3 regions of the Caproiciproducens puteiluti genome follow, and region 1 is predicted to be linked to each of the others. Evidence: riboswitches for the same ligand, from Rfam matches in the RefSeq annotation. Region 1 holds a riboswitch; each other region holds the start of a gene.
The links. Region 1 has a riboswitch for cyclic di-GMP ahead of ACRQU7_RS01410 (sigma-70 family RNA polymerase sigma factor). Riboswitches for the same ligand answer to the same signal wherever they lie in the genome.
Positions count from the first base shown of each region.

Region 2: another riboswitch for cyclic di-GMP. It lies ahead of ACRQU7_RS04055 (methyl-accepting chemotaxis protein); the one in region 1 lies ahead of ACRQU7_RS01410 (sigma-70 family RNA polymerase sigma factor).
Region 3: another riboswitch for cyclic di-GMP. It lies ahead of ACRQU7_RS10895 (sigma-70 family RNA polymerase sigma factor); the one in region 1 lies ahead of ACRQU7_RS01410 (sigma-70 family RNA polymerase sigma factor).

Region 1 is NZ_CP194790.1:288,838-298,620, reverse strand. It holds gene ACRQU7_RS01460 (hypothetical protein) at 1-177, shown strand, start outside; gene ACRQU7_RS01455 (ATP-binding cassette domain-containing protein) at 192-836, shown strand; gene ACRQU7_RS01450 (C39 family peptidase) at 861-1,379, shown strand; gene ACRQU7_RS01445 (hypothetical protein) at 1,629-2,051, shown strand; gene ACRQU7_RS01440 (hypothetical protein) at 2,212-3,084, shown strand; gene ACRQU7_RS01435 (hypothetical protein) at 3,078-3,767, shown strand; gene ACRQU7_RS01430 (hypothetical protein) at 3,764-4,576, shown strand; gene ACRQU7_RS01425 (ABC transporter ATP-binding protein) at 4,577-5,224, shown strand; gene ACRQU7_RS01420 (hypothetical protein) at 5,221-5,913, shown strand; cyclic di-GMP riboswitch class I at 6,848-6,941, shown strand; gene ACRQU7_RS01415 (hypothetical protein) at 7,021-7,290, opposite strand; gene ACRQU7_RS01410 (sigma-70 family RNA polymerase sigma factor) at 7,358-7,768, shown strand; gene ACRQU7_RS01405 (helix-turn-helix domain-containing protein) at 7,765-7,947, shown strand; gene ACRQU7_RS01400 (adenylosuccinate lyase) at 8,250-8,750, opposite strand; gene ACRQU7_RS01395 (DUF6809 family protein) at 8,982-9,401, opposite strand; gene ACRQU7_RS01390 (hypothetical protein) at 9,554-9,783, opposite strand, start outside.
Region 2 is NZ_CP194790.1:826,605-836,387, reverse strand. It holds gene ACRQU7_RS04075 (PTS mannose/fructose/sorbose/N-acetylgalactosamine transporter subunit IIC) at 1-643, opposite strand, end outside; gene ptsP (phosphoenolpyruvate--protein phosphotransferase) at 713-2,437, opposite strand; gene ACRQU7_RS04065 (HPr family phosphocarrier protein) at 2,443-2,703, opposite strand; gene ACRQU7_RS04060 (PTS sugar transporter subunit IIA) at 2,736-4,724, opposite strand; gene ACRQU7_RS04055 (methyl-accepting chemotaxis protein) at 5,188-6,984, opposite strand; cyclic di-GMP riboswitch class I at 7,140-7,220, opposite strand; gene ACRQU7_RS04050 (MalY/PatB family protein) at 7,242-8,423, opposite strand; gene nifJ (pyruvate:ferredoxin (flavodoxin) oxidoreductase) at 8,500-9,783, opposite strand, start outside.
Region 3 is NZ_CP194790.1:2,222,391-2,232,173, reverse strand. It holds gene ACRQU7_RS10905 (hypothetical protein) at 174-329, opposite strand; gene ACRQU7_RS10900 (recombinase family protein) at 341-727, opposite strand; gene ACRQU7_RS10895 (sigma-70 family RNA polymerase sigma factor) at 1,285-1,734, opposite strand; cyclic di-GMP riboswitch class I at 2,145-2,236, opposite strand; gene ACRQU7_RS10890 (hypothetical protein) at 2,332-2,601, opposite strand; gene arsA (arsenical pump-driving ATPase) at 2,675-4,411, opposite strand; gene arsD (arsenite efflux transporter metallochaperone ArsD) at 4,555-4,947, opposite strand; gene ACRQU7_RS10875 (arsenic metallochaperone ArsD family protein) at 5,014-5,337, opposite strand; gene arsB (ACR3 family arsenite efflux transporter) at 5,368-6,456, opposite strand; gene ACRQU7_RS10865 (metalloregulator ArsR/SmtB family transcription factor) at 6,507-6,860, opposite strand; gene ACRQU7_RS10860 (arsenate reductase ArsC) at 7,287-7,760, opposite strand; gene ACRQU7_RS10855 (FAD-dependent oxidoreductase) at 7,843-9,486, opposite strand; gene ACRQU7_RS10850 (ArsR/SmtB family transcription factor) at 9,474-9,783, opposite strand, start outside.

The DNA.
Region 1 (9,783 bases):
GTTTGGTTTTCCCCTATATCCTGGGCAATGCTGGATAATATCAACATCGGCGAAAAAGTAGCGACGCCGAATATTCAATATGTCCTTACAATGTACACTGTTTTAATTCTATTCCTTGGCATAACTGTGATTGTTAAAAGCAAGAAACAGGCAATTGAAGTTATGCCGCCTATTTAAGAGAAGGTGTAATAATGGAAGACAATTTCATCGAAATTAATAACGTAAGCAAATCCTTTCAAGAGGCGAAGGTTCTGAAAAACATATCGGTATCTTTTAGCCGGGGTAAAATTCATGGCCTGATCGGCCGTAATGGGTCAGGAAAAACCATGTTGCTAAAATGTATTTGCGGCTTTGTAAGACCATCCTCTGGACTAATCTCCATAGATCATAAAGTCGTTGGGAAAGATATCGATGTCCCGGAAAGTATGGGGATCATTATTGAAGCGCCGGGCTTTCTACCTAATTACAACGCATACGACAATTTGCATTTACTGGCTATGATTAAAAACCAGATTAGCAAAAAGAAGATTCAGGAGGCTATCAGGCGTGTTGGATTAGATCCTGTCAGCAAAAAACGTGTCGGCAAGTATTCTTTGGGAATGAGGCAGCGTCTCGGCATCGCGCAGGCGATCATGGAAGATCCGAGTATTCTTATTTTGGATGAGCCTATGAACGGGCTTGACAACCACGGCGTGGAGGATGTTCGTAAGTTGCTGTTGGATCTGCGGGATGAGGGAAAAACTATTCTGATTGCCAGCCACAGCGCCGAAGATATTGACGTTCTGTGCGATACCGTTCATGAGATGGATGCCGGTGTGATGCAAACGGTTAGATGATTTTTCAATAAAGAAGGGCGTATTTTGGCAGAGTACAGAAGACGCAGATACAGAAAAAGAGTGCGGAGAAATCGGCTTTTTATATTGCTTGGCTGTGGATTGGTGTTGACGGCGGCGTTCGGATTTATAAACGCCATTCAAAAAAATCTTATCACGATACCACGTAGTGATCAGAGCATTCAAAAGAAGATCATTGACGTACCATATATCAGTCAGCAGGGTACTTTGGCGACAGGGTGCGAATTAGTCAGTTTCATGATGGTTTTAAAGTACTACGGCTATGACGTAACAGCGGACGAAATCGTAGCACGGACCCCTCGGTCTGATCTTACCCAGTCAAAGAATGGGCTGACCGGAGCTCATCCCTCTGATGCGTTTATTGGGGATCCACATTCACCCAATGGATTTGGTTGCTATGCGCCGGTGATAACCTTAGTTATGAATTCTTTTTTTGAAGGCGATGGAACGAAGAAAGCCGTTGATATGACAGGTACGGATCTGGAATCTCTGATACATAACGATATTGATCAGGGGATGAACTGATTAAGATGGTATAGAATGCAATAATTAAAAAAATGAAAATTATTTTAAAAAAGTGTAAGAAAATGGATACCTCAGTTGTTTATATAGTAGAAGGAAAAAAGACAATAGGTTTCTAAGCGTGAACGCATGCGTGCTTTGAAATAATTTTGAGAAAGGTGTGAATCCGGTGATCTTATAATATGGTGAAAAATCCCATGTTCTCCGTCCATTCACTTGTAAGCCATAACTTAAAATCAAGGAGGTTTAAAAATGTTAAAGTTTAAATCGAAGAAATTGGTGGCAATTTGCTGCGCAATAGCTTTAATAGTTTCCAGTGCAATTCCAGCATTTGCAGCTACCAATTCAATTACGCAATGGTTTGTTAACTTTCCTGCGTTCAGAACTGGTATCACTTGTGCTCATGGGCCCGTTGACTCCACAAGCGGAACAGATTCAACATTTGTGCAGTTGGACTATCTTGGACCTGAGCCTGGCAGCTACCAAGCCTACTTCCTAATACGCCGCTGGGATAACCATAACACGATATCAGATACAGTTTATATGACACAAGGGGATACCCATAACATCTCACTTAATCAACATTATAATAAAGGTGCTGTCCTTGAACTCTTTGGAGGAAATGATAATCCCGCATTTTCTGCAGGTGCAAACGGGTATGTGGATTTTCACTGATAAATCCGAAGCTGATTGTTGAAATTATCTCGCCCAAAAGAGCTTAAACCAAATTTAATCTGTAGTTCTGGCATTTGGTTCATAGTGATCACATTTGCTTTTTGTAGCGTAATGGGACACACTATGAACCATCTTTAAAATAATCGTAAGGAGAAATAATGTGTTCTTAAAAGAATGGAAGCGCAGTATGCGGGATATGTTCCTGCATAGGGAATTCTATTTTGCTCTTTTGACTTCAATGTTGGTTCTACTGGGCTCCTTTTTTTTGAGCCTGTTGACCTTCTATCATGTGGATTGGATATATGTTCGTCCAGCTTGGTCATACTGGGGATATCAGGCTACTTGGTTCCGATGGTCCGATCAAAAAGGAAGCATGGGAATTGCGGCCATATCCACCTATATTTATGTTTACTTTCTGCTCCCATTATTGGCTGCGTTGGCATATTCCTATGCTCATTTTGACAACTATCGTTTAGATGTCCATAAAATTTTACTGCCACGTGAGGGACGGGCAGCCTACTATCGAGCAAATGGTCTTAGCGTATTTCTCTCCGGCTTTTTAGTTGTTGCTGCTCCTCTTTTACTGCAACAGGTTGCTTTGATCATTGCGATGCCGTACTCTGTTATGCGCAACATGGGATCAACGTTAGTAGTAGATGACTATGCAACTCAATTGCTGCATATTTCGGGATTGATTAAATTCCTACAAATCGGTCATCCTTACCTATTCAACATTCTAACTTCGTTTTGCATGTCCGTAACCGCAGGGATCACTGCATTGTGTTCATATTCATTCTCTCTATACTTTCAAAGAAATAGATTTATTGCAGTTCTGCTTCTTCCTATTTTGCTGTGGCTGGTTCTGCCTATTTGCTTAGCGCGCGCTTTTCAGGATAATATTGCAAGTTATGCGTGGATTGGTATTGGTGGCGATTATATTTGGTGGCTGGTTGAAACCTCTTGCATTCTTTTAATTGATATTTTCTGCATTGAATGGAAAATTCATTATGCAAAGGATGAACTGGGATGTTAAAGCAGTTTTATAGAATAAAACTTCATTCTTTTTTTACATGGGGGCCAGTTTGTATTCTTTTCTTTACTTCGTATATTGTGGCTAAGGATGGTTTTCGGGGAATGGAAATCTACCGCATTCTTACATTCAGCACATATGTCTTGCTTCTCTTTTTCCCTTTACTTGGGATGTATTCACTTTCAAGTTTACAATTTTTTCAGAAAGAATTAGTCATATTGCGTTTCGGCAGTTTCCGAGACTCTTGGAAAAAATGTGCTATGGTTTTGTTACTTGATAGTATTATATTTGTCACTGCTTTTCACATTTCTGCTTTGATATGCTATACCTTGAAGTGGGAATTCTTTTTTTATTTTGATAACAAAGTATTTTTTTTACAATCGTTTTTATTGCAGTGTCTTACAGTTTATACTTTTGAATTATTTCTTATGACAGTTTCCACTGCAATGCGAAATTCGCTTTTTGGATTTCTGGCCGGTTACTTAACACTTTGGTCGGAAAAAATTGTTCAGGGAATACATCCAACTTGGAATACAGTTTTCTTCTTGGCAGGTATGGACTGGGACCCGTCCATGGGATTGGCCACTTTTTATATAATGTCTGGAATTGCTGTGGGACTTTTGGTATTAGTTCCTTCTTGTTTTTCGAGTCGGGATTATTTGAAGAACAGGGAGGGAAAATTGTGAGGCTGAAACATTTTTTTCGTTCTCCATGGCGCCTGTTAATCACTACTATTCTTTTTATTCTCCTAATGCTGCTGGCCAGTCAATACGGGAAGGCTCTCATTAGTGTGGAAGGCTTCTTTCTCTGGACATTCGATGTTATTGGCCCTTGGGAGCAAGTGAACATAATGTCCGTCTTACTTTTCACCGTTTCGAATCTGCTTATTTTCTTTTCAACCGGGAATTTATTTTTGGAAGATATGAAAGTTAGCTATGTGTATATCTTCCCACGCATTGGAACAAAGCGCACATGGTTGAGGCAGCAAACATTCGGCCTACTGTTGTGGATCGCTTTCTTTTGGATAGTAATATTTCTGCTTGCGTTTTGTTTTGCCGGAGCGGCTGGCCTAGAGGCGCAAGGCAGTGCTCTGTTTTATGTGGAGCAATACCTGTGCACAATGCTTTCCTCGTTCCTCCTATCATTCCTGCAGAATCTTTTATCTCTGCATACGGGCAGTTCTCAGGCGTTTATTATTACAGCATGCATTTTTGTTGGTTCCCTATTTGTGGGCATGTTCACTTATCAAACAGCTTTATGGAATGGATGGTTGTTTGCCCTATTGCCTCCGGTCGGGCAAATACTGCATTGGCATCCGGATGCGGCGATTCCGCAGGCGGTGAGGCAAACACTCGCTTCATATGCCCCTGTTCCGGGATTCGCGCTTTGGAAAAGCTTTGTGGTTTTGCTGATTTACTGGATCCTGTTATACGGCTATCTGTATCTCAAAATCGAAAAAGCCGACCTAATGGACTTAATAAAGGAGGAGAATTGAATGAATGCTATTGAAATCCATGATCTGACGAAAGTGCTCAAGCAACAGAAAGTTTTAATAGACATCAATTTAATATTGGAGCAGGGTGGAGTTTATGGCTTATACGGACAGAATGGGTCAGGGAAATCAATGCTGCTTCGTTCAATTGCTGGCTTGATTTATCCTACTAAGGGAACGGTAACCGTATTAGGGAAGCAACTCGGCAAGGATATCTCTTTTCCTCAGAAGATGGGGTTAGTAATCGAGAACGTAGGATTCTGGCCTTATTATACCGGATTTGAAAACTTAAAGACACTTGCTTCAATTCAAAACAAAATCACAGATGACGATATCCGAGAAAATATTAAGCGTGTTGGACTGAATCCCAATGACAAGCGTACCTACCACAAATACTCACTGGGTATGAAACGACGATTGGGTATCGCACAGGCAGTTATGGAAAAACCTGATCTTATCCTTTTAGATGAACCGACTAATGCGCTGGATGACGACGGGATCGATCTGGTACGGCAAATTGTTCGCGAAGAAAATGAGCGTGGCGCGACAATCATTCTGGCGAGTCATAACAAGGAGGATCTGACGCTTCTATGCAGCCGCTTTTATAAAATGTCAGATGGTCGTCTGAAGGAAGGAGAGGCGCCTAAATGAAAAAACGCTGGTATTGCATCCCTGCCGTCTTAGCTTTAGTCTGTCTGGTTCTGGCGGGAGTTGTCCGTGTTTCTTATCAAAATGCAGGAGAAAGCATTTACAATTACGGGTTTGAAACAGGGAATACATTTGATGTGGTTTTTCAAGAATTTTCTGTAACAGATGTGAATCAAATGCCTGATAAGCTAATAGAGAACTCTGACATTATTATAAGGGCAAAATACAGTGGAAATCGTTTTGTTACTGGGGAAGGGTTTTATTCACCGGTTACAGTTGAAGAGGTTTATAAAGGTGATTCTGAATTCAACGGAAAACAGCTTTATATTCTGGAAGCTGTTGATACGTACACATATACACGTTATGTGAACACCATTAGCAAAGCATACCTGCCTCTACAGAAAAACAGTGAATATGTTCTTTTACTCAAAAAGGTACAATTTGATCCAGAGCGAAAACTGACTGATTTTGAAAACAGTCAGTATTATCCAATTACACAGACAGCAGCGGGTGCATATCGCCTTTCCAACCAAAAACAAACCAAAGTATTCAGTTGGGCCAAAAATCCGGAATCAATGAACTCGCTTGCAGGATACGATATACCTGTTGAGGATAAAAAGCAGTTAGATATTTATTATCAGCTAAAAAGTGGTGTATTGGGGGAGCTTGGAATACCGCTAACATCATCATAGATTCGTTCAGGACCTTCCTTTTTTATCTTAAGATAAATTCTCATACTTAAAATTATTAAAAAAATGCAAAGCCCCCTTGAAAAGCGGTAGACTCGGCCAATTTCTTATCTTCTCAATACCTTTGATTTTAATAGATTATTACTGTTGTAAATCGGATTTGCTTACCTTAATACCCATAAAAAGTGAGGGCGCAAAGCAGCGGTCTAAAGGCAGTAACACCGGATTCAAACTTATATTATGAAGCCAGGAACTGTTGCTTCCTGGCTTCTGACTTTGTTTAGGGTGTATTGGTAATCATGAAAAATATAAAATCAGCGAGGGAGGTGTTTTTATTGTTAACGGATAAGGAAATAAAATCAATCTTGGAGCTCTGTCTTATTGACCCACGGAACCCCAAGATTCCTCGGGAATGGCTTTGCAGAGAGCTGGACCGCATCATCCACAATGAAATATACAGAACAGATAATGAAATAGACTGCGATATCATCAACACTTGCATAATGCTTATGAACAGAATTACGCACCGAAAGTCTTCTGGAGCATACAGCGAAGAAACAACTGCTACACTGAACAAAATATATGAAAAAGTTAAGGCAAATCAGATCAACAGAAAATAGTAAGAGATTAGATGCTTTCTTTCCATGAAATTATTAACTTAAAAACTGTAAGAAAACAAAGGCTTTAGTTGTTAGTGAGGGATATCTGCTACGATATGTTAAAGGTGAAAAACAATTATGTTGGCCAACGAGATGTCAGTATTGGTATTTAATGTTCTGTCGGAGATGTTCTGCCAGAGCCTGCTGGACCCTCTGGCGGAAGTGCTGTAAGCGCAACTGTAGGGCCTTGTACTCCAAAAAAAGGCTTGAAAGAGAGGTGTCGTTTTGGTAAGCCAGATAATCAATCTTTTTAAAACGCAGAATTATAAAAGAAAAGAGAGTCACAAGGGCAAAACCGCTGAAAGGCGGCGACGCAAAGCCGCAAGATCTAAAATGTTGGTTTTACAACATGACGATAGCCTGGCTGCCGGAAGTTACGCGTAAAGCCTGCCCTTTTTATGTGGGCAGGCTTTTGCAATATATATGACTTTTGACGGATAATTCTGGGGTATCAGATACTTGGCTTTTGCCATGCTCTAAAGGAAAAAGGAGTCCCCCATATGATTACCTGTTTCCAGCTTTTGGGGAGGTTGAAATAAGGAAGAGGCACTTCGTACATACGAAGCTTCTCAACCAATTCAATATAAAAAAACAGCACTTTGCCTACTTGGGCAAAGTGCTGTTTTTTTATTGCCGACAAGAAAGTTGTTACTCCGATCGTTAAAGACACATATCGAGCTATGCCTTTCCCATTGCTGTAAAAAATCGTCGAAACCGACACATTGTCGATCCCCCCCCCCCTCCAAATTTTGAATTCCTTAAAAAAATTCAGAATTTGGAGGAAAAACATGAAACGATATAATAATGGCATTGGGGAATCCAATGTCTTGCAAAATCAATTTACAGCCTATCTCGTAACAGCAGTACATAGAAAAAAAATACAGTATTTACGGGCTAAATTCAGGCGATTGAGTAATGAAATGCCTTTGGATAACCAGGAAATTCGAGAAGAACTTCAACCCGAGCAGGATATAATATCTCAATCGCCACTCTTGGAGCAACTTGAAAACAAAGAACTTCATCAGGCGCTTGAACAACTCAAGAAGCGGGACTTCCGAATCTTGATCATGAAGATATCAGATGAGCGTTCCTTTGAGGAGATTGCTAACGAAACCGGAATCGGCTATAAAACTGTAACTTCTATTTACTACAGACTGATTCGAAAACTACGCGACGAATTAGGAGGTAAAAAGGAATGAATTTTAAAGAGTTGCTGCTTCTGGCAAAGGATAATGAAGACTTTGCCAGAAAAAACCTGATAGAGATGTACAAGCCCCTGCTTCTCAAAGAATCTACCGTGGACGGTGTTTTTGATGAGGATTTGTATCAAGAGCTATGCATGGTTTTTATGCATTGTATTGAAGTAATTAGGATCTAAAGTAAGAGGAAAGGAGCCATGATTTTCGGAGCCTCGGAATGCCAAAGAAGCGCCCGGTTTGCTTGAAGTAAAGCAAACCGGGTTAGGCGTTTCCTCATATATTCTATTGAGTTGTAACACAAGATATTCTGAAAGTCCTGCGACGGTCTACCTGATTAATTTGGAATGGGATATCAAAACATCTGGAGTTGTACATCTCTTTTTCTTCACTATGTACAGACTTCCAGTTGCAGCGGATGAACGGAGCCGTATTTCTTTAAATCGTACAATTTCATATAAAGCTCCTTTCTATGAATATAGTCTTAACTTTCTGCAGATGTGTTTTCATCATTATCAAGGATGCCACGACGCTTTTTGATTTCTGCTATTTTTTGCTTCCATTCAAGTTGAGCCTGCTCCGCACGTTTCCGTTCCGCTTCCTGCTGTTCCGGAGAAAGTGCGGAAAACTGCCACTCTTGTTGATCCTCAAAGATATCTCTGATCACACGCCGGACAATTTTTTCTGCAATTTCGACTACAGTGGGAGGATGATTTTCCAGGGCCTCACTCCCTGCACGAAAAAGTTCAAGGTAATGGTCATACTGGCGTTCCGTCAGAAAGCCGTAGCCGTAATCATCCTGTATTTCAATTTCACTTCGATACGCCATGACCTGCTCGAACTCCGTCTGCCGTTTGGCCTTTTCCCGTGCGACCTTGCGCTCCAGTTTTGCGGCCAAGTGTTCTAATTCCCGAATTACCTTTTTGCAGGCTTCGGCTTCCAGCAGATAGCCTTCTGCGTCCGGCCTTAGATATTTTCGACCCATCCAGTAACACCTCCATGCAAATTCAGGATACTCTGCTAACCGCGCCGAAAGCAGCGGCATTTTTCGCAGACTCCGATGTGAGCCACCCGAAAGCCTTTAAACGAGCGAATTTTGTTTGGGCAGGTAGAATAGACTTTCGACCGCCCTTTATGCCTGTCGCTGTGCAGATGTTTTTGATACGGAAGGGCTTGTTTTTCAGCGTTCTGTATGCTTTTTCTATTCATACTGATCCTACCCCTTTTCATTGCAGGGCGGCGCAGAAAGCCCCGCGGCAATCATCTTGGCAGCGGTGCGAAAACCTGTTTCAAAAGCCTGCTCAAGCTCAAAACTGGTTCGAATATCTATTGAGCGTCGGTATTCCTCCACCTGTTCCCAAGCTTCCGGAGCGAGCAGCTTTTTGAGGCGTTTCTGGCTCTCCATCACCGGATTATTGTATTCCCGCAGCTGAGCGGCATCCTGTTGCATGTCCGGCTCAAAATTGCCGTAATACAGCTTTTTGAGGAAATCTGGCGGAACATCGGCAGGAAGGCGGACCGAAAACTTTGCCTTAGCCTGCGTTATGGCGGTGGTCAGCTCTTTCAAGGTCGAGATCAGCTGTGGAAGTTGGTACTCATAAAAAGTGTGACCGGCTCTGGTCTCATAAAAATTCATTCTCTTTGCCTCCTTCTTTTATAAAATAGAGCTGTAGAGGAAAAATCATCACTCCGCAGCCCCTGAAATTATATTCTTTCGGGTAGTCTTGGATAGTGTGTATAGAACCCGCAGTTGGCTGCGTTTGGCAGCAATCTTAGCCTTTTCGGAGCTTATGCCGCTCTATGGATCTGCAGCAGTAATACCTGCATATCGGTCATCTCAAAATCACCTTTTGCCGGAGCAATGAAATGATGCCGGTACTGTTGGAGCCAGTCACGGAATTCAACATACTCCTTTTTATCAGACTGCCTGACCCGCACACTGCATACGGCGGCCAGTGTCCCACCGGGATTCAGAAACTGGAACGCATGCTGGATATGATGGCATTCCTCGCTGAATG
Region 2 (9,783 bases), 540 kb from region 1:
TGGCAAAATATCCGATAAAGAAGAAGGCGATCAGCTTCTTTTTGCCAAGATAGCTGAGCAGCATGGCAATTCCCAGCGCCGGCATCAGTGCGCCGACAACCTTGAGCGCCTGAATCATGGGATTCGGGATCGCGGCCAGCGCCGTTGTTGCAAAGCCGCCGCCGAACTGCACAAGAGCAAAGGCGGGGATTCCATACAGGATCAGGCTCAAAATACCGGACGGGACATAGTTCATCAGCCGTAAGCCCGTGATATTTCCTTCCTCCAGATACTTGTCCGCCCTATGGATCCATAAGCTGTTGATCGTCATGTACGCCTGATTAATCAGGATTCCCAGCAGGCTGAAGGGAACCGCGAAGGTCGGAGCCAGACTCGGGTCCGCGCCCGAAACAAGCGTCAGCGCCGTACCGAACACACCGGCGACCATCAGGTTTCCCGGCATCGTGCCGCCCGCCGTGATCCAACCCAAATAGGTAAGCTGGATGTAAGCCGCCGCTTTCATTCCCTCGATTGGCTGCCCCATGGCCAGAGCCACCAGAAAGCCCGCCCAGATCGGATACAACCAGGTCCTTGTGACTGTGTGGCTGACCCACCATTGGCTCAGCGTAGAAATAATCCCCACAAAAATTGCCGAAATTAGCATACCTTTCCACCCCTTATAAAATATTGATTATCTTAAATTAATTGCCTGCAATTAATTCAATTCCCTTGTTCAATACCAGTTTTTATACTCCTGAGAAACCGTGTCTTTCACCAGAGCGAGCACCTGCTGCGGCGTTTCCGCCTCGACCGCTTGTTCCGCAAGAAACGCAAGCCTGCTTTGGTCCGACAACCCGATCAGGTTTTTCATCAATAAAACGGACGGCGGGTTCACGCTGATATTTTTCAGTCCCATCCCGATCAAAATCGGAAGCGCGGCGGGATCGGCCGCCATTTCCCCACAGACGCTGCAGGTCTTTCCGTTTCTGTTGGCCGTTTCAACCGTATTCCGGATCAGCCGGAGCACCGCAGGATTCAAGTGGCTGTATAAATGGGAGACTCTCCCGTTCAGCCTGTCCGCGGCAAGCGTGTACTGAGTCAGGTCATTGCTGCCGATACTGAAAAAATCGGCTTTCCCGACCAGCTTATCCGCCAGAACGGCGGCGGACGGAACCTCGATCATAATCCCGACCGGAACATTTTTGTCAAACGGAATCTCTTTCTTTTCCAGCTCTGCCTTTACATCGTTCAGAATTTCGAGAGCGCGGTCCAGCTCCTCCGTTCCGGATATCATCGGAAACATGATTTTGATTTTCCCAAACACACTGGCCCTGAGCGCCGCCGCAAGCTGAACCTTCAGGATTTCCGGCCTGTCCAGACAAATCCGGATCGCCCGGTATCCCAGAGATGGGTTCTCTTCCTTTTCCATCTTCAGGCAGCTCGCCGTCTTGTCGGCCCCGATATCCATTGTGCGGATGGTGAGCGGTCTGCCCTTCAGCTTTTTCGCCACATTCTGATAAATGACGAACTGCTCGTCCTCATTGGGCATGGTCTCCCGGTTCATATAAAGAAATTCCGTCCGGAAAAGCCCGACGCCGTCCGCACCATTCTCCATTAACTGGTCGGTGACGGATGCGTCCATAATATTGGCGAGCACATGAATTCTTTTCCCGTCCTTTGTAACGGACTTCCGGTTTTTCCATACGCTGAGCCGGTCCAGTTTACTCCGGTATTGTACATCCTCGCCGCGCGCCCACCGGATTTTTTCATCGGACAAGCCGCTGTAAACCGTCCCGGAAACCGCGTCCAGAAACACGAATTCACCATCGTGAAAATTTTCGATGCTTGCGCAGCCCAGCACCGCCGGAATCCCCATGTTGGCGGCAAGGATGGCAACGTGCGAGGTTTTGGAGCCTTTTGCCATAATCAGTCCCTTCACCTTCCCGTTCGCGCTGGTCAGCATGGACGGAAGAAGGTTGTCGGAGACAATGATCGCTTCCCTGCGCAGATCGGACAGGTCGGGATAGGTCTGCCCGGTCAGCCTGCAGATCAGCCTTTTGCTGACGTCCTTGACGTCCTGCGCGCGTTCCTTCATTAAGGTGTCGTTCAGGGACAGCAGCAGCTTCTGCTGCCGGTAAGCGGCGCGCGCGACGGCGGCCGGCGGGCTGTAGCCCCTGTTGATTTCCTTTTCTATCTCTGTCCGAAGAATCTTGTCCGTAAGCATTGCAGCATGCATTTGGACCATCGCTGCTTTCATATCGTCGCCCGCCGCGGAAAGCCTTTTGCTGAGCGACTCCATTTCACAGTTTAATTCATCAATTGCCTCATCCACCCGGCGGATGGATTCCTGCGCCGCCGCTGTGGATTTCTCCTCACGGTCGTATTCGGGAATATCCTGTATGACAAGAATATTGCCCGCTGCTTTCCCGGGAGAAGCCGCAACGCCTTTGAGCACCATAATCGCTATTCCTCCAATGCATCGATATACTCACATATTTCTTTTACCGCCAGTTCCTCATCCTCCCCTTCCGCCCTTACTTCCACCCGGGTGCCCGGTCTGAGCTCCCCGGACAGCAGGCTCAGGATACTTTTGGGGTCCACTACCACATTGTCATGAACGATCTCAATCGTGCTTTTATATTTCTTTGTCAGGATCACCAGCCTGGTGGCGGGGCGGGCATGAAGCCCCGATGGATTTTTGATCAATATTGTTTGAGAATACATGGTCTTCCCTCTTCCTTAAAGTAAGTGTAATGTTATGACTCCATCGAAAATTCGGCAATCGTTCTGTAGAGGTCCTCTTCTTTTGTACACCGGAGCATTTTTTCCACTTTGTTTTCATCCGTACAGATTTTGACCGCTTCCTTTAAAACCGTGAAATGCTCGTTTTTGTCGGTGGACGCCACCACCAGAAGGATTCGGACCTTGTAATTAACTCCAAAATTGACTCCTTTTTTAATCGTAAGTACAGCGACACCCGATCTTTTGACATTTCCCCGGCTTTGCGTATGGGCAAGATAAACGCCGTTTCCCAGATAGGTGCTGCAGCCGTACATCTCGTTATCGGTAATCATGCAGTCCACATAGCTTGTTTCAATGTTTCCGTTTTCCAGAAGCGGAAGCGCGGCCTGTGCAAGCGCGTCGCGCCAGTTTGAAATTTTGTCGATGCACTGGACGTTCCCCTTCTCCAGAAGCTGAAGAAGGTTCGGTACGGGGGCCAGAAAATACCGGTTGATTTCCATACGGACTTTGCCCTGGTTTTCTTTCGGAATATATTTTTTGATATTTTCAAACAGGTTTTCCCCAATATTTTCATTTTTGAGCATTCGATATCTCAGGTAGACTTCCAGTACCTTTTTCTTGTCTTCCGCTTCCAGCCTGTCGGAAATATAGGCGTAGAAGCCGTCATACTTCAAAAGCTGCGTGGAAATGACGATTTGATATTCCCCCTGAAAGGCGCTTAACTCTGCGGGAGTGACGGTTCGTACCACATGGAACATCGGGAACTCATCGTCCACTTTTTTCTCAAGTTCGCCGTTCGGGTCAGCTTCCTTTACAACCAGAAGCACTTTGATCTTACCGATCGCCACATTGTTTTTTCTCATGTGGGCCCCAAAGTGAATCGTCAGAAACGCAACTTCGGAATCGTTAATGGGGTACCCGATATCGCGGGAGAATTCTTTTGCCGCCAGCTTCACAAGCTCGAAAAGCTCCTTCGGGTTCGCCTGAATTTCTTCTTCCACCCCGCAGGAATCGATCAGTCCGTATTGATAACGGTAAATCGAACGATTGAGATGTCTGGCAAGGTTAAAAATCAGCAGTTCCTTATTCTCGATTTCGATTCCAACCAATCGCTGAAAATAGGCGACCAGTTTTCCCGCCATATTCTTAAAATTGCCAATGCTGCCATCCGGAGTGTTGGCTTCGTCCCTCAGCCTTGCGCCCAGAAGCTGAATGCTTACATAGATACGGTCGTTTTCGCTGAGGGACGGATAATAGCGGCTCACAATCCGGTAAACCGGGTTCTCCCGGATATTCGCCTCCTGGCGCTCCCAATTAAGGGGGATTTCTCTTTTGGTGAGCATCAGCATGATCGCTATTTTATCAATCGTTTCCGCCGGATAATTCACATCCAGCTCCTGTTCGATTTTATGCAGCCTGCTCTGGTGCTCGCGCACCTGCGGATCGGAGAGAAAATTGATGATTCCGTCACTGATCAGCGGATAGATGGCTGAAATAAAATACATCAGAACCGAACGGATTTTCAGACCGTCCCCCGATACCGTATAGCCGGATTTGGAAACATATTCGAACCGGATTCCGTAGTCGTTCAGTTTTTCCTTCACGATCTTCATGTCCAGAAAGACGGTATTTCTGCTTACCTTCAGTTCCTCGGACATTTCTTCAATGGTATTGATTTCATTGGAGAGGAGACTTTCGCAGATAATCAGCGCAACGCGTTCATCCTGGGTGAAAATGTAATTAAATTTCCTCCCGCCTTCCAAAGAAAGGTTCTCCCACCAGGTTTTCTGCTCATCCAGCAGCTTGATTCCTCTGTTTCTTCTGCTGCTGATCGTGGAAATCCCCGCCAGCTTAAATGTATCGTTGATTTTGCAAAGATCGTACTGTGTGTTTCGCCTTGTCTGTCCTAATTGCGCGGAAAGGGAATCAATCGTAACATAATCATCATATTTCGCAAGTGCGTCCAGTACATGCCCGCATCGCCTGTCCAAACTAAAAAACAACCGTTACACCACCTATCCAAGTTTACAATCCGCTGGCTGTTTCTGTTTCGCAGTTTATGAAATTAATGACCGGCTTCTTAACAGCTTGGGTCAATCATATCATTCCGGTTTATCTTCGAGAAGTCCTATTTTTGTGCTAATTGCAGCAAAAACAGACACAATCCAGCAATTGTTTTTATCTTTCTTCCAACAACAGCATTTTTAGTACTCGCCGTTTTGCAACCCTCCGGGTTTTATTGTATTGTAAATATCCGTCCCCGAGGTGGAAGGAACGGAAGAATATCAAGGGACGGGCAGCACAAAATGAACAGAAAAAGGGAGAGTCCCGGGATTCAGTAAATCCCGGGACTCTCCCTTTCGATATCAATAAGCTTTTTCTTATCAGACCTCGTCTGTGGATAAGCAGGCCAAGGCTCCTGCCGAAATTACCGAAAACAGACGTTTGGCATCCACACAAAACCCTTTATGCCTGCAGCTCTTCCGGTTCGGAGCACCCGTCCTCACTGAGCCCCTCTTTAGGTCCCGGTTCCTGCCACAGCAGCCTCTCATCGGCAAATCCGGCTGTCCGTTCCGCTTCGTTTTCCTCTCTTAACCGGAACCTTTTTACAAGCGCATTGAGCGTCTGAGCCTGACCGGAAAGCTCTTCGTTCGACGCGGCGCTTTCCTCCGCCGTTGCGGAATTGGTCTGCACCACATTGGAAATCTGGTCGACTCCCGTGGTGATCTGAGCGATCGCGTCGGATTGGCGTCGGGATGCCTGTGATATCTTTTCCACCGCGCTTGAAACCGTTTCCGCTCCTTCCACAACCCTTTGCAGAGATTTTGCAGTTTCATCCGCAATTTTGCTGCCGTTTTTGACCTGCTTTATAGACTCTTCGATCAGGGAAGTGGTATTCTGGGCTGCCTGTGCGCTTTTGCTGGCCAGACTTCGCACCTCACCGGCCACAACGGCAAAGCCCTTCCCCGCGGCTCCCGCTCTGGCTGCCTCCACTGCGGCGTTCAGTGCAAGAATATTGGTCTGGAAGGCGATGTCCTCGATCGTCTTGATGATTTTCCCGATCCGGCCCGACGAATCGTCGATCCTTGCCATGGCATTCATCATCTCCTGCATATGTCCGTTGCTGATCTCGATTTCCCTGCTGACATCCCTGACCGTCAAAATGGCGTTGGCCGCGTGCTCCGCGTTGTCCCGGATATGCGCGGATACCTCCATAATGGAAGCGGAGAGCTCCTCGACGGAGCTTGCCTGCTCCGTTGCGCCCTGCGCCAGCGCCTGGGCCCCGTTGGATATCTGCTCCGCGCCGCCCGTAACCTGTTCGGAAGCCCGACTGATCTGAAGCAGGACGTCATTGAGTGAAGCAGCAATGCCGCCGATGGATTCCTGCAGCTCCACAAAATCCCCCTTATACTCCATTTCATTTACAATACACAAATCTCCTTTTGCCATTTGCGCAAGCTTGACCGATATGTCCGCAATGCATTGCTTGATATATTCGACGGTTTCCGAAAATGCGGCGCCCAGCTGCCCGATTTCATCATGGGAATCGACCTGAATCTGCACATTGAGATCGCCCTCCGCCATTCTCCGGGCCGCCGCCGCCATTTCCGTTACCGGTCTGCTGATTCCGCGGGAAATCCGCAGCGCAACGATGCACGAGACAACCATCGTAAGAAGGATCACCGAGAAAATAAACACCGTGGCCCCTGTTCCCTGAGCGGACAGGCTTGACGACACCTGGTTCCCGGTTTTGATTTTCCCGCTGATCAATGCATTGGCTGAAGCTTCTATTTTATCCGCAATGGGCTCGACCTGATCCGACAGCATCGTTCTTGCCTGTGCGTCCTTATTTTCTATGGCCAGGGTGACCACCTGATCGGCCAGGGTCTTATATTCATCGATGTTTTCCTGAATGGTCTTAAAATCCTGCAGCTCCTGTTCCGTGGTCATTCTGCCGTTGAGAGTCGCAAGGTATTGATTGAGCTTCTCGTTGGATTGGGAGAGCAGATCGGAATCGGTCATCATTTTCTGAACATCCGGATCGATGACAATATTCCTTACAATCACGCCGTTGTGGTTAAACTCTGAATTGAACAGGCCGATATCTCCCTGAGAAAAGCCGTAATCGACCAAAGCTTTTTTGTAATTGGTGTTCATATTCGTCATGACGCTGAGCCCCACGATCCCCGCAATACTGGAAATAACCGCCACGCAAAGAAAAGACAGAATCAGCTTTTTACCGATCTTCCTATTTTTCAACATTTTCATCCTCCCCAAATTTATTCCGGCCGGCGCGTCGGGTGCCGGACCGGGAACACTGAACTGCGGCTTGCAATGGATACGCCGATTCATGCCGCTTTCTGCTTGACCGGAAACACAGCAAAGCCGCGGTACTGTCTTGTGCCGCGGCTTTCTGGAATGGCAACCCGGCTGTCATAGATAACTTTAGACCCGTGGCTTTGCGTCCCCGCCTTTTGACGGGTTTGCTATTTTCATCGTTTTATTCAGACGTATGCTCCTCAGCTCTGCGGAAGCTTCCTGATTTCCCTGACCAAGCTGCTTACCGCTGTGCCGACATTTTTCGCGGAGGTCGCAAGGTTCATGCGCATATGGGTGTCCGCCCTGTTTTCATAGAACCACTCCCCGTAATCCAGGGCAAGACCGCAACGGTTCTGTATAAAATCGTGCAGCTGTTCACAGGGAACGTAAGCGCCCAGATCGATCCACACCAGATAGGTTCCTTCCAGCGGAGAGACCGTAATTTCCGGAAACTCGCGCATCAGCGTGTCACGCAGATAGCGGTAGTTTTCCGCGATGATATTGAGGATCCGCTCCAGCCACGGTTCCCCGTTGCGGTAAGCGGCCTCCACCGCGGCATATCCGAACACGGAGCCTCTGGTAACGCGGATGGACTTGGCGTATCTGTCAAACCGTTCCCTGATTTCCCTGTCGGGAATGACTGCGAAGGAGTTTTTGCACCCGGCGAGATTAAAGGTTTTGGAGGCCGAAGTCAGCGTCGCCAGCATGTCGTCGTAATCCCCGGCGGCTGCCGCGGGGATATGGCGATGGCCGCCGAAGGTAATGTCCTGATGGATTTCGTCGCTGACCACGAACACGCCTCTGTGTTTGCAGATATCCAAAATCCCGTTCAGCTCCGTCCTGCTCCAAACCCGTCCGACCGGGTTGTGGGGAGAGCAAAGAAGAAATAATTTTACATGATTAACCCGGATAGTATCCTCAAATTTTTTCAGATCAACGGTATAATGCCCGCCGGTGTTCACCAGGTCGCAGCAGATGAGCTTTCGTCCCGTGTCCCTGACCGCGTCCATAAACGGATAATAGCACGGAGTCAGAATCATGCAGGCTTCTCCCGGCAGCGTCATTGCGTTGATGAACCAGTACAGACCGGAAACGACCCCGGGCGTATAACGAAGCCACTCTTTTTTGACCTCATAGCCGTGTTTCTTCTTTTCCCAATCGATAAAGGACTGATAATATCCGTCGCCCACAAAAGAATACCCGTAAACCCCAAAATCAATGATCTTCTTCAGCGCCTCATGGACGCAGCCGGGCGCCGGAAAGTCCATATCCGCTATCCACATCGGCAGTAAATCATCCGCACCGAATTTGGCCGAGGCACCGTCCCACTTAGTGCTGTTCGTCCCCCGCCGTTCTGCGGCATCAACCCTATCAATATCCATTTTTCTCCTTCTTTTATAAAGCGGCCGCCGTTTCTGCCTGCACATTTTTCGGAAAGTGGCGGCACAGGACGCGGGTTTAATCCATATTGAGCTCAGAAAGTCTCTTTAGATGCTCGTAATTCTGTTTGGAATATTCTTCGGCCCTTGTAAAGAGCTCCTCGGCGCGCTGCGGGAAGGCACGTGTCAGCGAATTGTAGCGGACCTCTCCCATAATAAAGTCGCGGTAGCTTGCCGTGGGGGCCTTACTGTCGAGGCGCAGCGGATTTTTTCCTACCTCCGCCAAACGCGGGTCATAGCGGAAAAGATTCCAGTAGCCGGCTTCGACCGCCCTTTTCTCCTCCGTCTGGGCAAGGCTCATCCCGCCCTTGATCCCGTGGTTGATACAGGGGGCGTAAGCAATGACGATGGACGGACCGCGGTAGGACTCGGCCTCGTTGATCGCCTTAATGCACTGATTTCTGTCTGCGCCCATAGCCACATGAGCAACGTACACAAAACCGTAGCTCATAGCGATTGCGGGCAGGTCTTTTTTCTTCATCTTCTTCCCGGTCGCCGCAAACTGCGCAACGGCGCCGGCCGGAGTGGCTTTGGAAGCCTGACCGCCGGTATTGGAGTAGACCTCCGTATCAAACACCAGAATATTGACGTCTTCCCCGGAGGCGAGGACATGATCCAGGCCGCCGAAGCCGATATCGTAGGCCCAGCCGTCCCCGCCGAAAATCCACATGGATTTTTTGGCCAGATAATCCCTGTCCTCCAGCGTCTTTCCGGACAGCTCGCAGCCCTGCGCGGCGGCCTTCTTCAGTTCCGGAATCAAAGCGTCGGCTGCGGCGCGGTTTTCCCTGCTGTCTTCTTTTGTGGTCAGATACTGTCTGCAGGCAGCCTTCATTTCTTCGGATGTCTGATCGGAAGCTTTCAGTTTTTCTATGTACCCTGCAAGTCGGCTGCGGATCGCTTTCTGGGCAAGGGTCATGCCCAAGCCGAACTCGGCGTTATCCTCAAAAAGGGAATTTGCCCAGGCGGGTCCAAACCCCCGTTGATTGGTGGTGTAGGGAGTAGCGGGCGCGGAAGCGCCCCAAATAGAGGAGCATCCGGTGGCGTTGGCAATATACATGCGATCCCCGAAAAGCTGCGTGACCAGCTTCGCATACGGAGTTTCCCCGCAGCCCGCGCACGCACCGGAGAATTCGAGCAGCGGCTGTTTGAACTGGCTGCCCTTCACGGTCTCCGCTTTAAACTTCTCAATGACTTCCGGTTTTTCTCCCAGGGCGACTGCATAGTCGAACCCTTCCTGAGAAGCCATCTGTGTGTCTATGGGCTTCATTGTCAGCGCCTTCTGCCCTTTCAGGCCGGGGCAGAC
Region 3 (9,783 bases), 1.9 Mb from region 1:
TATCGTTGGTGTTTTGAGTGAGAGACCGGACACTTGATTTTATTCAATTGTCAAGGAGCAGTTGGTTTTTTGCCAACGCCATTATCTCACACAAAGCAGGAAAAAGCTATACAAATAGCTGATTTTTCGCATATTGACATTAGAAAAAACCGCCTTTAAATTGTGCTTTGCGTTTATGCTGTCCTAACTACATAAGCATTTATCAAAGCCTTTTTTATGAAATCAGCCGCTTCTTTGTTCGGCTCCGCAGAAAAAAGCAATGTGACAGGTAGTCCATTTACTTGGATTCTTATAGTCTCAGCTCTTGTATCCGGCTGCTTTGCCTTCATAGTGAAGCCTCCTATTCCATGCCCATGGTGAGCTCATGGATTGCATTGATATCTCTGAACAATCTGATTTCTCCTTCCAGCGGTGAATAGAGCTTTATGCCCGACTGCTCCAGCTTCCGGAGAAAATCCAGCGTTTGTGCCGAATCTCTCCCGAGGCGGCTTAGTTGTTTTACTAACAAGACATCCATCCTGTCTTGTTCAGCGGCACGTTCGACTGCAATCAGGCCGGGGCGATTATATTTCAGGCCGCTTCCCAAATCCTCGGAACAGCCAACAATGGTGAATCCCAGCTGATCCGCATAGTCATAGAGCTCTTTTTTCTGACCTTTCAGCATGCCGTGGGCATCCTCCGGCGCGTCAATGCGGCAGTACAGCCACGCTCTTTTTTTCAGTCCCATTATAAAAACCTCCTGTTCCTAAATAATGTGGTTTGACCTCACAAGGGCGCGGCAGGGCGCAATTGTCCTGCCGCGTAGTTTCTAAGGTCAAACGATTTGCTTGTTCTTCATTTCAATTTAATGCTTCTATTCGGCACTGCTTCCCGAAGCGAGGGCGGCAACATAAATGGTTTGCCGGTTAAGCAAACACCATAGGGATTTCACCTCTCCGTGGTTCTCACCGAGCCGCCCCCATTGCGTGATCCCGCTTTCAGGCGGGGCTGTGGCTGGACGGAAGTAGCGTTAGCACTGTCCGTTTCATTGCGAAACAACCCACCACGGGCTGCTTTATAACCGGGCTTTGCCGCTCGTCGCCTTCGATGCCATCGGTTCAACGGATGTCTGTCACCCATCCGCAGGTAGTCTTGGCGCGCCCGTCAATGTCGCTGCCGCTCATCACGGCCGGACAGATCATGTATTTATGTTGCCGGATATGAAATTTTCAAGGAGCAATGAGGGAAGAGTAAAACCCCCTCACTTATTTCCACGTTGAGTGAGGGGGTTGAGCGGATAAATTTTTATTTTCCCATAAGTTTTTTTAATTCCGCCAGGATTTTTACCTTTCTATCGTGAATTGTCCGCTGCGCGATCCCGGTTTCTCTGGATAGCTGGCGCTCGCTCTTATCCATAAAAAAGAGAGCCGTGATCAACTCCTGTTCTTCCGGGGCGAGATGTTTGAGGCAGGCCAGCATTTTCCCGATCAGCACCGTCTTGATCGCGGCATCCTCAACACTTTCAATCTCGGTGACAAACTGTCTGTTTTCCTCCAGAAGCCGCTCGTAGGAGTCCTCTCGGCTGGGAAGGTATGTAGCGGTGCCACTGCCATAATCAATCCTGCACCGTTCGACTTTGATGTCGTACTGCTGGTATTCCATCAGGCGGTCGCTTTTCTCCAGAACCTCGATAATTTCTTTGCTTACATCGGGATATTTATCCCGGTAATTTGTTTTTCTCCGATACTTTGCCATAAGCTTGTCCTCCATTTCGTGATTGTTGAAATCCGGAAATGAAGAACAAGCGGAGGGGATCGGCAATGTCGATTCGACACGCTTCTACAAAAAGAAAAGAGCTTAAAATCGAAACTGTTCTTTAGCGGTCGAGGCGGGGCTTTTGTTGTCGAAAATAAAAAATCAGCACTTTGCCCGGGACGGCAAAGTGCTGATTTTTGAATATATTCAGTTAATGGAGGCGAGTGTGTACGGGATTCGCCGTCTTTATTTCAACCTCCGGAAAAGGAAGAAGTAAAGAATATTCATGGGTTCCCCTTTCACCAAGGGACATAGCAGAGCCATGAATGATCTTTGTTCAAATTATCCGTCAGAAGCTATAAAAACAATGAAAGCCTGCCCGTAAAAAGGGCAAGCTTTCAAGTGCGACTTCCGGCAGCCAGGCTGTCATAGCGCGCTTTTACGCACTTTAGACCCTATGGCTTTGCGTCCCCATCGTTAAATGGGTTTGCCCTTGGTTTGACTATTTTGTTGTTTTAACATCTTTCGGCTTGTGCTTCCGTATGATAGGCGCACGTGATTTGCAGGGAATGGGGGGATTCCATATTACTGTTTCCATCAACAGCAGCATGACTGATCGTCCTGAATGGTCAGCTCGCCATTTTCCGCTGCAAGTGTCACAGCCTCTGTCCTTGTTTGAGTCTGGTCATCCATCATAACAGGGACCCCGTCAATGGAAACGGACTTCTCGCCTGCTTGCAATTTGATCAGTTCAAATTGCAAGGATGTGCCGCAGCAGGATTGCTGCTGTGATACTTTTAAACAGTCACAATCATTGGAATCAAATGCCGCCTGAATCAAGGATTTTGCTTCTTCTGTAATTTTCATCTTTCATTTCTCCAGTTCTATCATTTTATGATATCTTTATAATGACACAATCGTCCCATTGGAAAGTGTTAGCTTATATTGTCAGCAGTTTATCTCCTTCGATTTCCTCAGCGCTCCATGCAATTACCGCAAAATTTCCCTTGGAATGTTCATCCACCTTGTTGATCCACTCGATTTCGTTGCTCACCTTTGCGGAAAGTATTTGATTCGTTGTATCGGTCCGGTAGAAAGACGAATTGATTACCCACCATTTTGTTTCGATGCTGGCGCGCTTTAAATCTTCCTCCAGGCGCAGTGCTTCATAGACGGGCGTATCCTCAGCCAAAGTCACAATAATGACCTCGGTTTCATCAGGATTGCGGAGGCGCGGCAGAAGCTTCCGTGCGGATTCGGGGATTTCGCCCTGGGAGCGTTTGATCTCCTGATTGTAGCTTTGTGTGGAATCCAGCAGCAAAAGGGTATGCCCTGTCGGAGCGGTATCGATCACGACGGTCTGGTCTTCCGCTTTCTCTACAACTTCGGCAAAAGCCCGGAATACTGCAATTTCCTGCGTACAGGGAGAACGTAAATCCTCCTCGATATAAGCGATATCATCAGCGGACATGGTTTTCTTTGCATTGGAAAGCACTTCTTCCTGATATTTTTTCAGTTCGGCTTGTTCATCAATATGGCTCATGGTGATGCCGCTGGCCTCGCTGATTACGGATTTCAGGTGCCCGGCCGGGTCCGTCGTAGTCAGATGAACTTTCCTTCCTCTTTTTGAAAGGCCCAGTGCAATTGCGGCCGCAACGGTGGTTTTCCCGACACCGCCTTTCCCCATGGTAAAGATGACCTTTTTATTCGTGCGATACAGATCGTCAATGACATCTTCCAGATGAGGAATCGATTTAGCCCTGACTTTTTCATCGCGGATCTTATACTGATCCTGGGTCAGAAAAGCCCTGACATTGTCAATTCCGGTGATGTTATAAGCCCGCAGCGGAATCCGGTATGCGGTCAGTTTTTTCAAGCCTTGCGGGATGTCATGAAGCGCGTCTTGCTGTTTCCGATACAGGCTCTCGGAAACGCTGTCGTCATAGGAAGTCAGCACGCCGTTGATCACCAGTGTCTGATTGTTGATACCGATCTCCGCCAGTTCCCTGGATGCCCGTTCCGCTTCTTTCAAAGGTGCTTCTTCCGGACGCGAAACAAGAATCAGCGTCGTCTGCTTCCCGTCGGACAAGGTTCTGACGGCTTCTTTATAAACTTCCTTTTTACTTTCCAATCCCGAAAGCTGACCTAAACAGGAAGCTCCATGCGTATTTTCACTGATGAAATTGCTCCAAGCGGACGGCAGTTGCAGCATGCGAAGCGTATGCCCTGTCGGAGCGGTATCGAACAAGATATGATCATAGTCTTTCCGCACCGTTTCATCTGTGATGAATTTTGAAAACTCATTGAAAGCTGCAATCTCGACCGTACACGAACCGGAAAGCTGTTCCTCCATATTTTTAATCACCGCATCAGGCAGCTTGCCGCGATAGGGGCCGATGACACTTTCCCTGTATTCTGCTGCTGCCTGTATGGGATCAAGGTTGGAAACAACCAAATTTGGAACTTCTTTAATCGCTACCCCTTTGTTCGTAAGCTCCGTATGGAAAACGTCCTGCAAATTTGAGGCGGGGTCCGTACTGATTAAAAGCACCTTTTTCCCTTTGTCTGCAAGGGTGACGGCCGTGGCGCATGCTGCCGATGTTTTTCCGACTCCACCCTTTCCCGTGTAAAACAAATATTTCGTCAACCTAATTAATTGTGGATTAAAATTCTCCATGATGATACCTCCAATCTTTTATAAAAAGATAAGGAGCATCCTCGTCCCTTGTGAAAAATTCACACAACTGATTTGGGAAGATATGCTCCTATCGTCTTGTTAGAAGTGCTAAATCTCTTTCTCAGCAGAAAGTATGAACCGAATCAGCAGCACTTTCCTCCCGAGCAGCCGCATCCGCCCGACCTTCTCGGAGTGACCTTGACAACCTTCGGCTTCCCGCCGAACAGATTTGCCGGGACGCCGAGTAGGTTGGCAAATTCTTCATTGGTGGGGTACCGGCCTGCGGTCACGATTTCTCCGTCCAAAACAGTGACGGGCAGCCCATCGACGCCCTTTGTGTTGATAAAGTGATTGACTGCCTTGTTGTTTACGAACTGCTGCGGAGCATTTGACAGATTGAACCGTTCAACATTGATCCCGTTTTTCTTGAGTGTATTCAGGGCAGTCGAAATCCTGAGAAGTTCGGGGTCCACTCCAACTCCGCAAAGGCCAGTCGAACAGCACATGGCAGGTTCAAAGATTTGCATTTTTTTCATATAAGACATCTCCTAAAAATTGTTATTTACCATTGATCGTCGACCGACGATCAATGGATAGATTGGTTAATTAAAACAACTCACCGGAATATTCAAGAGCGTTGCGAGCTCATCGTTGGTTGGATATCGGCCCATAAATACAATTTCATCATCCAAAACAATGATTGGAAGCTTTCCAAGACGTTCCCCATTGTTGATGAGCTTATTAATGGATTTGTTGTTTATAAATTCCATTGGCAAGTCTAAAAGGTTAAAACATTCAACCTTAATGTCGTTTTTCTCCAACGTCTTGAGAGATACTTTGAATCGAATCAATTCAGAATTAGAATTATCATTGCGTAATCCAATGGTGCAGCCCAACGCCGATTCAAAGATTCGCATTGTTTTCATGAAATCGCTCCGGATAAATCAGTTCGCCAGTCATTTTTGAGCCTCTGGTTTATGGAGCGGAAGCCCATTTCCATCAAAATATTTGCCTTTCAGATAGAGCGAAAGCCGTACAAGTGAAATCATCACCGGTACTTCGATCAACGGCCCAATAACTGCAGCAAATGCTTGCCCGGAACTGATACCGAAAACTGCGACCGATGTGGCGATAGCAAGTTCAAAATTGTTGCTCGCGGCGGTAAAAGATAATGTCGCGGTCTGGTCATATTTGAAACCGCTCTTGTATGAAATAAAGAAGCTGATTACAAACATCAGCACAAAGTAAATCAGCAGTGGAATTGCAATCCGCACTACATCAAACGGTAACTCAACGATCATGCGCCCTTTGAGCATAAACATGATAATAATCGTATAGAGAAGCGCTATAAGAGCAAGCGGTGAAATCTTTGGTATAAAGGTATTGTTCAGCCATTCCTTGCCTTTGATTCTGATCACCGAGAATCTTGTGATAATACCGGCTGCAAACGGAATGCCAAGATAAATGAGTACGCTATGTGCAACTTCCAAGATTGATACGTGTACGGCCTCTCCGCCCCATGAGAGATGTAAAGCTTCCGGTAAAACCGTGACAAAAAACCAAATGTAAACGGAGTAAAGAAGGATTTGGAAGATTGCGTTGAGGGCGACCAATGCGGCACAATACTCGTTGTCGCCTTTCGCCAGCGTATTCCAGATGATCACCATGGCAATGCAACGGGCAAGCCCTATGACAATAATGCCGATGGCATACTGCGGTTTGTCTGGTAAAAAGATGATCGCAAGGAGAAACATCAGGATCGGGCCGATGATCCAATTTTGTAAAAGCGAAAAGCTGAATACCCGCTTATTATTTGCCACCTTACCAATTTCTTCGTACTTAACTTTAATAAGCGGGGGATACATCATAAGGATCAGTCCGACTGCGATAGGCCACGACGTCGTCCCTGTGCTGAGGCTGTTAATTGCATTTGCCGCAGACGGGAAAAAGTTACCGACGGTTACGCCAATGGCCATGGCAAGAAAAATCCACAATGTAAGGAATCGATCCAGAAAAGACAATTTTGCTTTACTTTCTACACCCAACTATAAAACCTCCCAAGTGAATAATGATTAACGAATTTTATATCGTTTTGTTATTTAAACATCTTGTTATTTAAACATCCGCACAGATTTTGACCTTTGCATTTCCGGCATTCTTCCCGGTCAACTTTGTAAGTCGGAAGTTCTATCAGTTTGCGCTGAAGGTACTCCCAAAGCTCAGCGTTTTCTTGCTTAAAATTATCGTCGATCCGGTAATACGCCCATTGTGCCACTTTGTAGCTATCCAAAATCCCGCAATTTTTTAAGGCTGTCAGATGCCGCGAAGCATTCGATTGTGTCATTTTCAACGTGGCTTCAATCTCGCATACGCACATTTCGTTTTCCAAAAGTAAAGATAAAATCCGTAACCTGCTTTCCTCTGACAATGCCTTAAAGACCTCGATCATTCATTCCACCTTCCTTGAATACACTTGCTTCGCTAATTGAGATCAGTGCAGCGATGGCCGACCTTATTGAAAACCATTCATGTTATTTAGACAGTACTTTGCATTACTCTGATCTGTTACACCGCACATGTTTTCAATACTATAGCGTATATTATTTCTGTTTGTGACGCCGCACATATCGCTAATTCCAAATTGCGTATCCTCTCTGCACGTGGCTATATTCATATTGTTGATGCTGAGATAATCTGTCATAACATAATCCTCCTTAACCACCGTATGATGTATTTGAAGCACCCTGTTCCAATATCGCTGTATGATCATATATGCATATACTATGCCCATAACAAGACATTTGTTACAATGGCAATATAACAAATTATTAAACTGGATTTATTTTGCTATAATACCGAAAATTTCTCATAAAATTCAATTCGTTTCCACTATTTCATTAAGCTTTTTCTTTAAAGTCGTCCTGTCGGATTTTTCCAAGGGAAGAAGCATAAACAAGTCAATCCTTCTGGTTAATTCATTCACCAGGGTTCTGAACTGCTTCAAGATTTCTTCATCAGTACCTTCAAAATATTTCGGATCAGGAAATCCCCAATGCACATGTATAGAGGGGCCAGCTATTACTGGACATTGATTTCTTGCACGATCACACAAAGTAATTACAAAGTCGAAGTACTGATCTGAAAATAATTTCAGGGATTTTGGCTTACAGTCACTTATATCGATGCCAATTTCTTTCAATACCTTGATGGCATAGGGATTAATTTCTTTTTCAGGTTCGCTTCCAGCACTATAAGCAATTATCCGGTCTTTCCCTTTCGAGTTGAGAATTGCCTCGGCAATTTGGCTTCTTGCAGAGTTGCCTGTGCATAAGAATAATACCTTTAACATGATTGCCCCTCCAACAGTTTCAACTTTTTCAAGTCATCTCAAACCTTTTGGCACCGATGATTAAGACGGGCTGAGAGCGATCTTATTTCTCTCCATGCGTTTTGCCATATTGTTTTTGTCCGCCTGAAAGGTTATATACTTTTTTAACCCCTTTGCCCAGCAGAATGTTCTGTGCTGCGTTTCCGGTCACGCCCTTATTGCAGTAGGTAACCGTAATCGCGTCCTTATCCAACGACTCGGCCGCGGCTCTCACTTTGGCGTGGGGGATGCTTCTCGCGGTTTCAATATGATTCTTCTCATATTGCGCAGCAGCTCTGGCGTCGATCAACGTATAGGGTTTCCCAGACCGCATCAGGGTATCGAGCTCCTGCGCCGTGATCAGCGGTCTGCCCCTGTGAATGGCATTATCCAGGATCATCCCGGTGTACATCACCGGGTCCTTTGTGGTAGAAAACGGCGGGGCATAGGCCAGATCAAGATGGAAAAGATCTTCCACTTTCGCCTTGAAGGTAATCGCCGTCACAAACACGTCGATTCTCTTGTCCACGCCCTCATATCCGACGATCTGCGCGCCCAGGAGTCTGCCGCTCACGCGGTCGGCGATTCCCTTGATGACCATTTCCCTGCCGCCCATATATTCCGGCTTGTTGGGTTTGATGTTGTGGCAAACCTGGACTTGATAACCCAAGGCAAGCGCCTCACGTTCGGAAAGGCCGGTCTGAGCCACCGTCATATCAAATATTTTGAAGATTCCGGTACCGAGTATGCCTCTGAATTCCAGATCGCCGCCCGTCATGCTGTCTCCGGCGATTCTGCCGGTCTTGTTGGCTGTAGAACCCAGCGGCCGGTAAACCGGTTTTCCCGTCACCGCATGGAACTGCTCGATGCAGTCTCCGCAGGCATAGATATCCGGTTGGCTGGTTTGCATCTTTGTGTTCACACGGATCGCACCGGAAACGCCAAGCTCGATCTCCGCCGCTTCGGCCAGTGCCGTGTTGGGGCGAACCCCGGCAGAGATCAGAACCAGATCCGCAGGAATCTCTTTGCCGCCCGACAAAACGACACTACTTTCCGTAATCTCTGTAATAGAAACGCCCGTCAGGACAGGAACGCCATTCTTTTCTATATGGTCCTGCACATAGACCGCCATGTCACTGTCGAGCCCCGGTGTCACTTGCGGCAGCTTTTCCAGCAGGGTCACTTCTAAACCGAGTTTTTTCAGATTTTCACAGACTTCCAGCCCGATGAAGCCCGTTCCGATGATCACCGCGCGCTTCGGGCTGTTTCCATCGATATAAGTTTTGATGCGGTTCATGTCACCGATATTGCGCAGAGTAAAGACGTGCCGTCCGTCTGCGCCCTTGATTGGTGGAACGACCGCCCGTGCTCCGGTTGCAATTACCAGCTTGTCATATGAATCGGAAAACACCTCTCCGGTGGTAAGGTTTTTGACTTTCAGAACCTTTTGATCGGGGTTAATTGAGAGCACTTCATGACGGGTCAAAATATCCACATTGTATTTACTTTTGAAAAACGCGGGATCGCGTGGGGTGAGTTCGTCTGCGTTTTCGACTTCACCGCCGATGTAATAGGGCATACCACAACCGGAATATGAAATAAAGCTGTCCTTGTCATAAACGACGATTTCGGCGCTTTCGCTGTTTCTTCGTGCCTTTGCCGCGGCGGACGTTCCGGCGGCAACCGCACCTATGATTATAATTCGCATTTTCCTTCCTCCTCGACATTATTACAGATACAATCCCGATATTCCGATGTGATTCCGTCCCAGAAATTTTTTATGGCAGTAACTTTTTTGTCGTTGATCGTATACCTCATCCAGGTTCCTTCGCGCCTGCCGTTCACAAGGCCGCAATCCGTCAGAATTTTCATGTGGTAGGAAAGGGTAGGCTGCGTGATCTTGAAGGATTCCAGAATGTCACAGGCGCACATTTCGCCGCAGGAAAGAATCTCGACGATCTTCAGCCGAGTTTCGTCGGACAGCGCCTTAAACACCGGGGCATAT